3 regions of the Furfurilactobacillus sp. W61-4 genome follow, and region 2 is predicted to be linked to each of the others. Evidence: predicted binding sites of a transcription regulator. Region 2 holds the regulator's gene; each other region holds the start of a gene.
The links. The regulator Rex, encoded in region 2, represses fermentation and respiration genes when NADH is low (regulators of the CRP and FNR family bind a similar motif). The targets are predictions, from matches to a motif close to TTGTGAANTANTTCACAA.

Region 1 (4,292 bases), on a different contig from region 2:
TATTGGTGACGATAATTATTGGCTTAGTCTTAGCGTATCTGGTCTATCACTATATTCATCGATTGATTATTCGTCGGGCGACGGCGATTGTCAGAAATGACGCTCAGCAGGTGACTGATCAAGCGATGAAAAATGTGTTGAAGCAGCTCGTTGCCGAACACAAGTTGGCTAGCGACCAGCAGACATTTATAAAGTCTGAAACCGTTGCCGACGTCTGGGGACGTGGCGTGATGGCCTTTGAATATGAACTGCCAGTCAGTGAGTTGACTGCAACACAATTACCTAATCTGCGCCGGCCGGTCAATAACGCGCTTGGAGAATATGCCCTAGCAAACCACATCAAACGAATCAAAACAGATCAACCGACGTTTGTGGTCACTGATTTATGGTTGTTTGAACAGCGATTGCATATTGATATTGCCTATTTAGTTAATGAAGCGACGATCGAATATGTTCAGGACCTCCGTAAACTCAATGCCTCTCAAGCGGAATCACTACAGAACACAAATCGAGCAGAATAACATAAGAAAGTTCTTGTTATCTTGGTGCGATGAGCAAAAAATTGCCATTCCTAAACTGAATGAAAACACAGTAAAAGTTGGCGTGTCCGATCTGACTTGAATGACAAACAGAAGCAAATAGGACTGAAAAAATGGCACTGTCTGTTAGCAAAATTGGTGAATTGGCTAAATTCCAAATGTGTCGTGATGCAAAATTGATTAATTTGACGTAAAAGTCGCTTGGCAAACAATTTTTGTCTGCCAAGCGACTTTTTTATATAGTAGGTAAAGTTATTTTTCCCATCGCTCGATGATCGCCGTTGTTTCATCAAAGCTCACCTGGTTAACTAGCCAATCAGTAATGTGCCATCTTCAGCAGCGAATGGTTCAGCCTGATTGATGTGATCATAAAATAATACACCGTGAAGATGATCAATTTCGTGCTGGCACACAATGGCCGGGTAATCTTTTAAACGGATTTTGTGTTCGTTACCATCGAGGTCCTGGTAACGCAATGTAATACGGTCAGCATGGGGAACATAGCCAGGATGTTCATCGTCAACAGATAAACAGCCTTCACCTTCAGTCAATGCCGCTTGTTGAACGGATTGGCTGACGATTACCGGGTTAATGATGACTTCTTTAAATACTGGATTATCGCGAGCAGCTTTGGCAGCCTCAGCAATTGAAGCTTGGTCATCAGGATCTTCGGGCTCGACTGCAGATGGAACTAAGACGGCCGCCATTTGCAGGGACACATCAACTTGGGGAGCGGCCAGACCAACTCCTGCACGTAGCTGATATTTTTCAGCCTGCTCTGGGTCTTGACTTACTTCTAAGTAGGTCATCATGTCAGCAGCTAACTGACGATTTTCATCACTAAGCGGGAAGGTCACCTTTTCCGCGTATTTCCGTAAGGTCGGATTGCCATCTCGAATAATATCTTCCATTAAAATCACGCGCAAGTGCCTCCTAATTGTAATTCGGTCAAAAAATCTTTGGTGTCATAAACGGTTAAAGTTGGATGTTTATTGTTGATCGCCAAAGTAGTCCAAATGGGTTGGACTGACCGTGAACTTGTTTCACTCATTGAATTTAGTTTACCATACGCCACCAGGTCAGCCAAGGGTAGCCTTAGCGGCGGTTGGGGTTTGCCGCTTTTTAGTCTCCGGGGAATACGTCAGTTCTCGCCGTCGAATGAACGAGTTTTAGACAGCTAATTTAGTGAATGTTTAAACAATAAGTCGAAATCGCGATGATTGTCACGCTGTTTTCAGCAGCCATGCGTGGCAGCTTGTGAAGATTGAAAGTTTGATGAAAATAGCGATTTTAAGTAAATGGATCAATAGAGGAACTCAGAAATGGTCGGTTGCTGGGGACTTGCTATACAGTTGTTGATGATACTGTTCAAAAACTTCACAAGTTTTTGAAGACAAGATAAAAGCCTTGTGACCTATTTAACAATTTTGAAAACCCTTGCATTGCGATTCTGTAACGCGTTACAATAAGTCGTGAAAGATGAAAGCGCATACATTTGTTGGCTGGATTTATTAGACAGTGAACGAGTGTCAGCTGTCATCAAGAAATAGAAAGGAATGTGTGCATTATGGCAAACAACGATTCATCTAAGCCAATTGTAGACTTCGCTGCGATCAAGAATAACTTAGGCAGTGACTACAAACCGGTGCAAGTTTTAGACGGTTCTGCCAAAGTTGTAAATCAAGAGGTCTTCGACAGTTTTAGCGACGACCAATTGGTTGATTTTATGAAGAAGATGGTTTGGGAACGTGCATTGCACGAACAAACGATGAACTTCTCTCGTCAAGGACGGTTAGGCTTCTATGCGCCAACTGCTGGTGAAGAAGCCAGTGAAATGGGGAGTGTCTCCGCCTTTGAACCACAAGATTTTCTATTCCCAGCTTACCGGGATTTACCACAGTTAATTCAACATGGTGGTTCGGTTGAAAAAGGATATCTCTGGTCACGCGGCCACGTCTTAGGCAACATTTATGATGAAAAGTATCGTGCATGGATGCCACAAATCATTATTGGAGCCCAATATGTTGAAGCTGCCGGTGCTGCTTTAGGAATTAAGAAGAACGGTGAAAAGAACGTTGCGTTCGTTTATACCGGTGATGGTGGGACTTCGCAAGGGGACACTTACGAAGGCTTGAACTTTGCTGGCGCTTTCCAAGCGCCATTGGTTGCCTTTGTTCAAAATAACGGCTTCGCCATTTCCGTTCCACGGGCTAAGCAGACCGCTGCCAAGACCTTGGCTCAAAAAGCGGTTGCTGCTGGAATTCCATCTGTTCAAGTTGACGGGATGGATATTCTCGCTGTTTACGCAGTTTCAAAAGCTGCTCGTGACTTCGCCGCTGCTGGTAATGGGCCAGTCTTAATTGAAACATTGACTTACCGTTATGGCGCTCACAGTTCCGCGGGTGACGATCCATCACGTTACCGGACTAAAGAAGAAGAGAAGCCATGGCATGACATTGACCCATTAATTCGTTTACGAAAAGTCTTGGCTGATAAAGGTCTATGGTCTGACCAGCAAGAAAGTGACTACACGGATCAATGCAAAGCCGATTTCAAAGCAGCCTTGAAAGCTGCTGACGGTGAACCAAAACAAACTAACGTTGAATTATTAAAGAACACGTTCGAAGTGCCAACTCCGAACATTGCGGCACAAATTGCCGAATTTGAAGCAAAGGAGTCGAAGTAATCATGGCTACGAAAACTTATATTCAAGCGATTACTGACGGACTTGATCAGGTCTTAAGTGACGATGACAAGACGTTAATCTTCGGTGAAGATGTCGGTAAAAACGGTGGTGTTTTCCGTACCACTCAAGGGTTACAAGACAAATATGGTGAAGACCGGGTCTTTGACACGCCATTAGCTGAATCAGGTATTTTAGGTTTGGCAATGGGACTGGCAGCCACTGGCTGGCGGCCATTACCAGAAATCCAATTTATGGGTTTCACTTTTGAAGCAGTCGACTCCATCGCCGGACAAATGGCACGGACCCGGTTCCGTTTTGGTAACACAAAGAACATGCCAATCACCATTAGGACGCCATTTGGTGGTGGGACCCACACGGCTGAAATGCATGCCGACAACTTGGAAAACTTCTTCACTGGCGTACCAGGGTTGCGGGTGGTTACACCTTCTAACCCATATGACGCTAAAGGACTTGTGATTTCAGCTGTGGAGAACAACGACCCTGTTTTATTCATGGAAAACCTGAAGTTGTACCGTTCCATGAAAGCCGATGTTCCAGACGATAAGTACACCGTTCCGTTGGACACGGCTAAAGTCGTCCGTGAAGGGACGGATATCACCGTTGTTGCTTACAGTGCTGAAGTTAATGAAGCGCTTAAAGTAGCTGACAAGTTGGCTGATGAAAATATTTCTGTTGAAGTGATCGACTTGGTTTCCTTGTCACCAATTGACACCGCTACCATCTTCAAGTCAATCGATAAAACACACCATGTTGTCGTTGTTCAAGAAGCACAACGCATGGCTGGGGTTGGTGCCACAGTTGTTTCCGATATCGCTGAAGACGACATTCTTTCATTGGATGCACCAATTGGCCGCGTAGCAGCGCCAGACAGTGTTTACCCATTTGCCTTAGCCGAAGACGACTGGATTCCTGATGCCGCCGAAATTGAGGCGAAGGTTCGCGAAATTTTGACTTACTAAACGCGCGGCTACGCTAATTAGCCAACGATTGTCCGGAATGCTCCGGAAATTCGATGAAAGGAAGATACTCCATGTCCTACAAATTCA
Region 2 (4,292 bases):
TGTGCTTTGCGCCGGTCGCCAAAGCCTGGCGCCTTAACAGCAACGACGTTAAACGTCCCACGCATTTTGTTCAAGACTAACGTTGGTAAGGCTTCGCCAGTAATATCATCGGCGATAATCAGTAAGGCACGGCCTTGTTCAACAACTGATTGCAGTAGTGGCAAAATGTCTTGGATGTTAGCAATCTTCTTATCCGTAATCAAGATGTATGGGTTGTCCAAGTCAGCTTCCATCTTGTCGTTATCAGTAACCATGTATTGACTCATGTAGCCACGGTCAAACTGCATCCCTTCAACGACATCAGAAGTGGTTTCAATCCCCTTAGACTCTTCAATGGTGATAACACCATCATTGCCAACCTTTTCCATTGCGTCAGCAATTAATTCACCAACTTCTGGATCCGCAGCGGAAATCGAAGCAATCTGAGCAATATCTGACTTAGTCTTAACGTCGTGGCTCATCTTGTGTAAAGCATCAACGGCTGCATTGGTTGCTTTTTCAATCCCAGTCCGAATACCAACAGGGTTGGCGCCGGCGGTCACATTCTTCATACCCTCGTTAACAATGGATTGTGTGAGCACCGTCGCGGTGGTCGTCCCATCACCGGCGATGTCATTGGTCTTAGAAGCAACTTCAGCAACCAATTTCGCACCCATGTTTTCAAAATGGTCAGCCAATTCAACCGCTTTCGCAATTGTTACACCATCATTGGTGATGGTTGGTGAACCATAACTTTGTTCAAGCACCACGTTACGACCCTTTGGCCCAAGTGTGGTCTTAACCGTGTTCGCTAATTTATCAACCCCTGCAAGCATTGAACTGCGGGCATCTTCAGAAAACTTTAGATCTTTAGCCATGTGAATTTCCACCTCAACTATTTTTTATTTCGTCTTTACTTACGCAATTTAGGTCGAAATTATTCAACGATTGCGACAATATCTTTTTCATGGAGAACTAGGTAGTCTGCACCGTCATAAGTCACTTGAGTGCCGGCATACTTGTCAAACATCACTGTGTCGCCTTCCTTAACGGATGGTGCAACTGTGTCACCGCTGTCCAACACTCGGCCAGCACCGACAGAGATAACTTTTCCAGTCGTTGGTTTTTCTTGCGCATTACTTGCTAAGACAATACCGCCAACGGTTTGTTCTTCTTCTTCAGAAGCTTGTAAAATAACGCGATCTCCTAATGGTTTTAACACGTTAATCCCTCCAATAATTTTCGTTGAAATAAACGCTTTTAGCACTCTTGATGTCTAAGTGCTAACAACAAGGTCTATAATAACCATCCCTGATTCTGAATGCAAGACTTTTGGTCAAAGTTAGTCAAAAAAATTAGCAGCTCATCGTCCACACTGCTAATTGATGATTGATCGCTACTGGTAAACCCAATAATTAAGTCGAAAAAAACGTCTGTCGCTCTGCACACAGCGAGCAACCGACGTTCATCATTTTATATTTAACTAACTATTCTGGTTCACTTTCAGTTGGCACAATCTCTGCATAATGATCAATGAAATAGATGAGTGTCTGTAATTCATTAGTCAAATCAACGTTTTGAACCCGGACCGAATCAGGTACCGACAAGCGACGTGGTGTAAAGTTCAAAATTCCTTTGATACCGGCTTTTACCAATTGTTCGGTCACATCCTGCGCAGTACGTTCTGGAACCGTTACAATCGCAATCGAGATTTGTTGATCCTGCAATTGACGACCCATTTCTGATAATGGATAAATTGGCACACCACTTTGAACTGTGTTCACGATATTGTCATTAACATCAAAAGCTGCACTGATACGAACATTGCTATTTTGATGGAAATTAAAATTCAATAACGCATGGCCCAAGTTCCCCACCCCAACTAACGCAACATTGGTTAATTGGTCTTGATTCAGGATTTTTTTAAAGAACTCGATGAGCTTGGCAACATCATAACCGTAGCCTCTTTTACCGAGGGCACCAAAGTATGAAAAGTCGCGACGAATAGTAGCTGAGTCGACTTTAACAGCTTCCGATAACTGAGTTGAAGAAACGCGGGTCTTATCCGCGTCCAATAAAATGTTTAAATAGCGGTAATAGATCGGCAGCCGTTTTGCTGTCGCACGTGGGATTCGTTGTTCGGCCACGGCGGTTCACTCCTTTTTGTTCAATTAGTATCGTTTGTGAAACTAATGTGTAGACCAATTATAGCATAGGGCCACTTATTGTGAAGTAGAATTCATTCTTTTATCCGTTTTTTTCACAAAGTTTCTTATCAAATGCCCTGAGGAAACCCTAGTATACCCTGAGGCAACAGCATTAAAATTGATTATCCTTTTTCTAAAACTTTATGTCGCTGATATTAATTAAAATCACGAACTTTGATCACCATCGTTATTAATTTTTTACCAGCCCTTTGTTTCACAAGCTAAATCAGTGCACCCCTTGGTAATCCATGCCGCTTCCTTGCTCAACATGCTAGAATGGTAGTTATGAAATCGTTTGATAAATAAAGGAGTTTTCGACCATGTATGTTCTCCAGGTACAAGCAGTCGCGCGTCGTTTCGGCGCCGAGACCTTATTTGAAAATGTCTCCATGACGGTTGAAGATCACGCACGCGTTGGCTTAGTTGGTCGCAATGGTGCTGGCAAATCAACCTTGTTAAAAATGATTGCGGGCTTAAATGAACCGGACGCCGGCACCATCGCCACTGGTAAAGCAGTTACCATCGGATACCTGCCCCAAGACGCCGGGTTAACTTCAAATAATACGGTCTGGAACGAGATGCTCACTGTCTTTAATTTGCAACGACAACAAGAGCAGCGATTGCGCGAATTAGAGACACTAATTGCGGACCCCTCAGCAGACCATCAAAGTCCAGCTTATCAGCGCTTTTTAAACGAATACGATCAACTACAGCAAGATTTCAGCGACCACAATGGCTATGGCTATCAAGCGCTGATCCGTGGTGTTCTACATGCCTTTCACTTTGATGAAGACACGTATGATCGCAACGTCATGCAATTTTCTGGTGGTCAAAAAACCCAGCTAGCCTTAGCAAAGTACTTATTGCAGCAACCAGACTTGCTGATTCTAGATGAACCAACTAACCATTTAGACATTCAAACGCTGTCTTGGCTGGAAGATTATCTTAAGAGTTACCCTGGAGCTGTCCTTGTTGTCTCTCATGATCGGTACTTTTTGGATCATGTGGTGACAAATATTTATGACATGAACCAAGGTACGCTCACTCATTATAAAGGAAATTACTCCGCTTATTTACAACAAAAGGCAGCGCGCATCAAAACACAGCAACGGGCATTTGACAAACAGCAAGCCCAAATTAGTGCGTTGGAAGACTTCGTCAATAAAAACATCGTGCGCGCTTCCACAACAAAACGAGCGCAGGCCCGTCGCAAACAATTAGCCAAAATGGATCGTTTAGAAGCGCCCAAAGATGATGATCGTTCGATTCGCATTCGATTCCAGCCTGAGCATGACAGTGGCAAAGAAGTCTTGAAAGTTGCTGACTTGCAAATTGGCTATGCTCCGGGGGCACCTTTAGCAAGCCATATTGATCTTAATGTTATTAAACAGCACGCGGTCGGTATTGTCGGCCCAAACGGGGTCGGCAAATCGACGCTTTTAAAAACCATTTTATCGCAACGCCCAGCTTTAGCGGGCACGGTTAAAATTGGGGCCAATGTCACTGTTGGCTATTATGATCAGGAACAAGCGGTTCTCCACGATGAAAAGACCGTTTTAAATGAAATTTGGGATGAACATCCCACCATGGCAGAGCGCGAAATTCGGACGCTGCTAGGCAGTTTTCTGTTCACTGGTGATGACGTCGCTAAACCCGTTAGCGCATTGAGTGGCGGCGAACGCGCTCGTTTATCCTTAACCAAGCTGTCGCTTGACCACGACAATTTCCTAATTTTAGATGAGCCGACCAATCACTTAGATATTGATTCACGAGAAGTACTTGAAGAAGCGCTTAACGATTTTATGGGGACTGTCTTGTTCGTCTCGCATGATCGTTACTTTATTAATCAAGTCGCAACTGAAGTCGTTGAACTATCTGCTAATGGTACCCGCTGGTTTGAGGGCGATTATGATGACTATCAAACTGCCTTGAGTCAGCAAACGCCCAGTGAGCCTAATCAACAGGCCACGACTAACGCCGCTAGCACAGCCTACCAAGCTAGCAAGGCCGACCTACGTGATCAGCGCAAGCATCAGCGCTTAGTCGACGCATTGGAAGAGCAGATTGACCAGCTAGATGTCAAAATCCATCAAGTCACGACCACCA
Region 3 (4,292 bases), on a different contig from region 2:
GAGTGGGTGATTCGTGTGACTTCGTAGACCATCTGGATAAGGTCGTTCATTTGGTCTGGCCTGTATAAACTGCCAATCGGTGCAATTCGCATAGCACAACCATTAGTTAAGGCTTTATCAGTAATGGGACGTGGGTTTTCACCTTCTCGAATTGCAAGGAGAGCCGCTTTTGAGCTAGGCCCTAAAATATTGTTTGACCATGCGCCAATTTCATCCGCCCATCGCATAATATGATTTACTAGGATTTGTTGATTTGGATGCCAATCTGTTTCGATTAGTGCATCTAAGATTACTAATGCTTGGTTTGTGTCATCTGTATATTGACCCTTAGTGAAATTTAAAGCGATATCATTTGTCTGTGGGCCATCTAGAAAATCAGTAATTTTATCGGAAAAGTAATCACGAATTTGTTGGACAGGCCATAGCTCTGATGGCATGCCCATCGCATCTCCAATGGCTTGGCCATATAAGGTTCCTAAAATTTTGTCTTTTGACGTTGTGATCATGATTAGACCCCCACAATGAATTTAAAATTTGCTGAACTGCTGTAAATGATTTTGACATGCTCAACCAGTTCGTTTTCATAAGTGACTACGTTCCCAGCTACTTCTAATAAAGGGTTGCGTTCGCTCTCTTCCAATAATTCGATTTGCGTTACTGATGGTAAGATTGCCGTAACACTGAGATTGGCAGTAGCTGGATTCACATTGTATTTTTGACGAAGTGTTTCATACAGGGAACGTGTTTCTAGGTCGTAGTTCTCTAAACCGGGGAATTGTGACAGTCGTAGTCGGGATTCATCGATTGTAAGTTGCGTAACTTCATTTTCCTGTTGAATACCTCTAAGACGCGTTAGCTGTAACACCTGGTCGTTTCCGATTCCTTGGATAGTCTTGTTAATGATTTTAGTGACAGGTGTCGCGCCAATACGTCTCGCATAGTCTGAGAAACCCGAAAAATTAAACATGTCAATTTGGGGTTTCTTCAATTTGACGTAACTACCTTTTCCATGGATTCGTTCAATGACGCCTTGTTCTTCAAGTTCCTTTAAAGACCGTTGAATGGTTGTACGGGCAACATGATATTGTTTTACGAATTCTGCTTCACTTGGTAATCGGTCACCAATTGATCGATTTTTAAAGATGTCTTGTCGAATATCAGCGGCTATTTGTTCTTGTATGCTGATTCTTGCATTGAATAATGATGTATTAAGAGGCATAAAGGCTCCTTTCTTTTATTTGACTACTTGAGTACTCAAGATTACGAATTGAGAATATCACTTAACTCGTCAAACGACAACGCTTTCATTATTTCGGGAGATTATTATCTATTTGTGCTTTTTCCAATACGATAGAATTAATCTTTCCAAAAGTTGACGCAGTTGAAAAATTAGATGAAAGCGGTGAGGCGAATCAATGAAAAATTGTGATTAACTGCGCTTTGTTTAATTGATATGGAATATATCAGACCGATTATGCGATCTACGTTAGTTAAAAGATGAGACGCGGTGATGAAATTGAGCTTTGAAATTATTGTCGAGATCACAGGTATTGCATGGTTTTCTAGATATTTCTGCTCGCTTTTAAATAACGAATAATGAACTATAATGCGGATAGTTATACATTTTAAATTAGAATAATAAATCACAAAGTATAGACAAATAAATTGAAAGACTATATAGTAGTACCCAATGGTAGCTACTATTTTTTGAGGATATTATGACACAATCAACAGAATTACTGATGCGCTTTGGCCTAACGGAGAGCGAGGCCAAAGTGTATGTGACCTTATTGCAGATGGACGCATCGACAGGTTACAAAGTTAGCAAGCTTTCAGGAGTTGCTCGATCAAAAATTTATAATATCTTGTCTTCGTTGGAAGACAAACACTTTGTGCTTCAGTCTAAGAACGAAACGCCATTGTATACAGCAATTCCTGTGGATGAGTTAGTTAGTCGTTTAAAGACAGAAGCCCTTGAAGATATTTCAAGTATTGAAACAAGTTTATCTGGCTTGGGATCATTTACTAGTGATGGGTCAATGTGGTCATTAGAACATTATGATCAAGTTTTCGAAAAGATCTTATTTCAGGTTCAAAATGCCAAGAAGAGCCTGTATGTACAAATTTATTCTGAAGATTTGACACCAGCTATTATCCAAGCGCTGGCTGACGCTGAAAACCGACTTCACGAGTTTGTTGTTATCTTATTTAGTCAACATCATCGCTACGAGTTGCCCTTTAGAAGATTTTATAAGCATTTTTTTGAAGCCGATAAGGTGTTGGATTATGGGGGTCGTTGGGTAAACGTCATTTCGGACGGACAAGAAGTTGTTTACGGTAAACTGCCTGCTCATTCAGTTAATACAGATGTTATTTGGACAAAAAATACATCAATGGTTTTTTTAGCACAAGAATACGTATTACATGATGCATATAATTTGCGTACTCTTTCATTGTTAAATGATGAAGCCGAAAAGAAATTTGGTTCAGATTTAGAAGGGGTGCGTGACGTCTACTTTGATAATAATTAAGGGGAAAAATCATGCTAATTGCCTTAATCACGGCCATTATTTTAATTAATTTATTATTTATCTTTGTGTTTGTACGCGACCTATTAAGACACAAGGACGAAGTTATGCAGGAACCTGCTAGTAATATTTGGACACCAGTTTCACAAGCAGTTATTTATTTTCTATCTACATTTGGCATTTCGGATTTTGCTATTTCGACTGCAATTTATCCAAAAGCTAAATGGGTAACAATGAAAAAACTGCCAGGAACTTTAAACACACAATGTGTTATTCCAGTGTTTGTAATGTCTTTGGCCTACATTACTAATATTTCTGTTGGCATTAAAACTTTACTGGTTTGTATTGTCTGTCAAGTGATCGGGGCATATTTAGGCCCCCGTTTCGTGGTTAAATTACCAGAGCGCGTCATTCGAAATTTTGTAATTGTTGGTCTGATTGTTGCCACTGCTTTAATCTTGGCCGGAAAGTTTGGCTGGATTCCTTCTAACGGAACAGCAACTGAGCTGTATGGTTGGAAATTAATTACAACTGGTTTTCTGATGTTTACTTATGGGGCCTTAAACAATATTGGAATTGGTTCATACGCGCTGACTATGGCAACGGTATACGCGATGGGTATGAATCCAGTTGCCGCTTTTCCAATTATGATGGGTGGCTGCACTTTCTCGGTTTCAATTGGAAGTATGCAGTTCATTAAGCTGAATGATTATTCTCGTAAGATCACAATGTTTTCTGTCTTTGGCATTGTGGGGGTACTAACTGCAGTGTTTCTAGTTAAGAGTCTCAATACTGCGGTTATCCAATGGATTGTAATCGTGGTGTTACTCTATTCTGCTATTTCTTTGTACCTAGGAAATCGTCAGGAGGTTGCCAGCGAAAGCGGCAAAGGAGAATAAACATGAGATATTTATCAGCTAACGAAATAAAAAAGATTTTCACAATGGGGGATGCAATTGAAGCAGATAAAGAGGCTCTAAGTCTTTATTCTTCAGGAAGAGCAGACATTCCTTTAAGAACTAATATTGATGTTCCAGAGCATAATGGGCAAAGCCTTTATATGCCAGGGTACGTAAGCGGAAGTGCACCAGCACTTGGTGTTAAAATCGTTTCAGTTTATCCAAATAACATCAAGGCTGGACTGCCAAGCGTGCCAGCAACTATGGTGACTCTGGATGCACAAACAGGCATTGTAAGTGCTATTTTAGATGGGACATACTTGACGCAACTTCGCACTGGGGCAGTTCAGGGAGCTGCAACCGACATATTGGCACGCAATGATGCTAAAGTAGCATTATTGATTGGGACTGGCGGTCAGGGAATGTCCCAGTTAGAGGCAATGCTAACAGTCAGAACACTGAAAACCGTCTATGTTGCCGATATAGATCATGACCGTGCCTTAGCATTTTGTCAGGAAGCGGCGAAAAGGTTTGATGGACGTTTTGAGGCATCATTTGAAGTTGTGGATAATCCGAATTCAGTAGTTGGTACAGCAGATATTATTACAACTGTAACGACATCCAAAAAAGCAACTTTCAATGGATCATTAATAAAACCTGGCACACATATCAATGGTGTGGGTGCCTATACTCCTGAAATGTGTGAATTACCAGTTGAAGCACTCCAGAAGGCGGACCACATTATCTTTGATACGATGGATGGTGTTCTGTCAGAGGCTGGAGATATGATTCAACCACTTAAGCAGGGACAATTGAAGCACAACGCCTTTGATGGTGAATTGGGTCAAGTTATTAACAGACGTAT

Region 1: the regulator Rex is predicted to act here: its motif matches at 1,947-1,964, upstream of pdhA (pyruvate dehydrogenase (acetyl-transferring) E1 component subunit alpha).
Region 3: the regulator Rex is predicted to act here: its motif matches at 1,632-1,649, upstream of AC27FN_RS07410 (TrmB family transcriptional regulator).

The regions. Positions count from the first base shown of each region.
Region 1 covers NZ_BAAJNZ010000001.1:133,580-137,871, forward strand. Annotated here, with positions in the region: gene AC27FN_RS00725 (hypothetical protein) at 1-521, shown strand, start outside; gene AC27FN_RS00730 (peptide deformylase) at 848-1,459, opposite strand; gene pdhA (pyruvate dehydrogenase (acetyl-transferring) E1 component subunit alpha) at 2,107-3,225, shown strand; gene AC27FN_RS00740 (alpha-ketoacid dehydrogenase subunit beta) at 3,228-4,205, shown strand; gene AC27FN_RS00745 (dihydrolipoamide acetyltransferase family protein) at 4,277-4,292, shown strand, end outside.
Region 2 covers NZ_BAAJNZ010000004.1:269,137-273,428, forward strand. Annotated here, with positions in the region: gene groL (chaperonin GroEL) at 1-857, opposite strand, end outside; gene groES (co-chaperone GroES) at 917-1,201, opposite strand; gene AC27FN_RS06990 (redox-sensing transcriptional repressor Rex) at 1,467-2,126, opposite strand; partial or broken gene AC27FN_RS06995 (ATP-binding cassette domain-containing protein) at 2,591-3,031, shown strand; gene AC27FN_RS07000 (ABC-F family ATP-binding cassette domain-containing protein) at 3,212-4,292, shown strand, end outside.
Region 3 covers NZ_BAAJNZ010000005.1:56,725-61,016, reverse strand. Annotated here, with positions in the region: gene AC27FN_RS07420 (ADP-ribosylglycohydrolase family protein) at 1-506, opposite strand, end outside; gene AC27FN_RS07415 (GntR family transcriptional regulator) at 509-1,219, opposite strand; gene AC27FN_RS07410 (TrmB family transcriptional regulator) at 1,719-2,531, shown strand; gene AC27FN_RS07405 (sulfite exporter TauE/SafE family protein) at 2,543-3,427, shown strand; gene AC27FN_RS07400 (ornithine cyclodeaminase family protein) at 3,430-4,292, shown strand, end outside.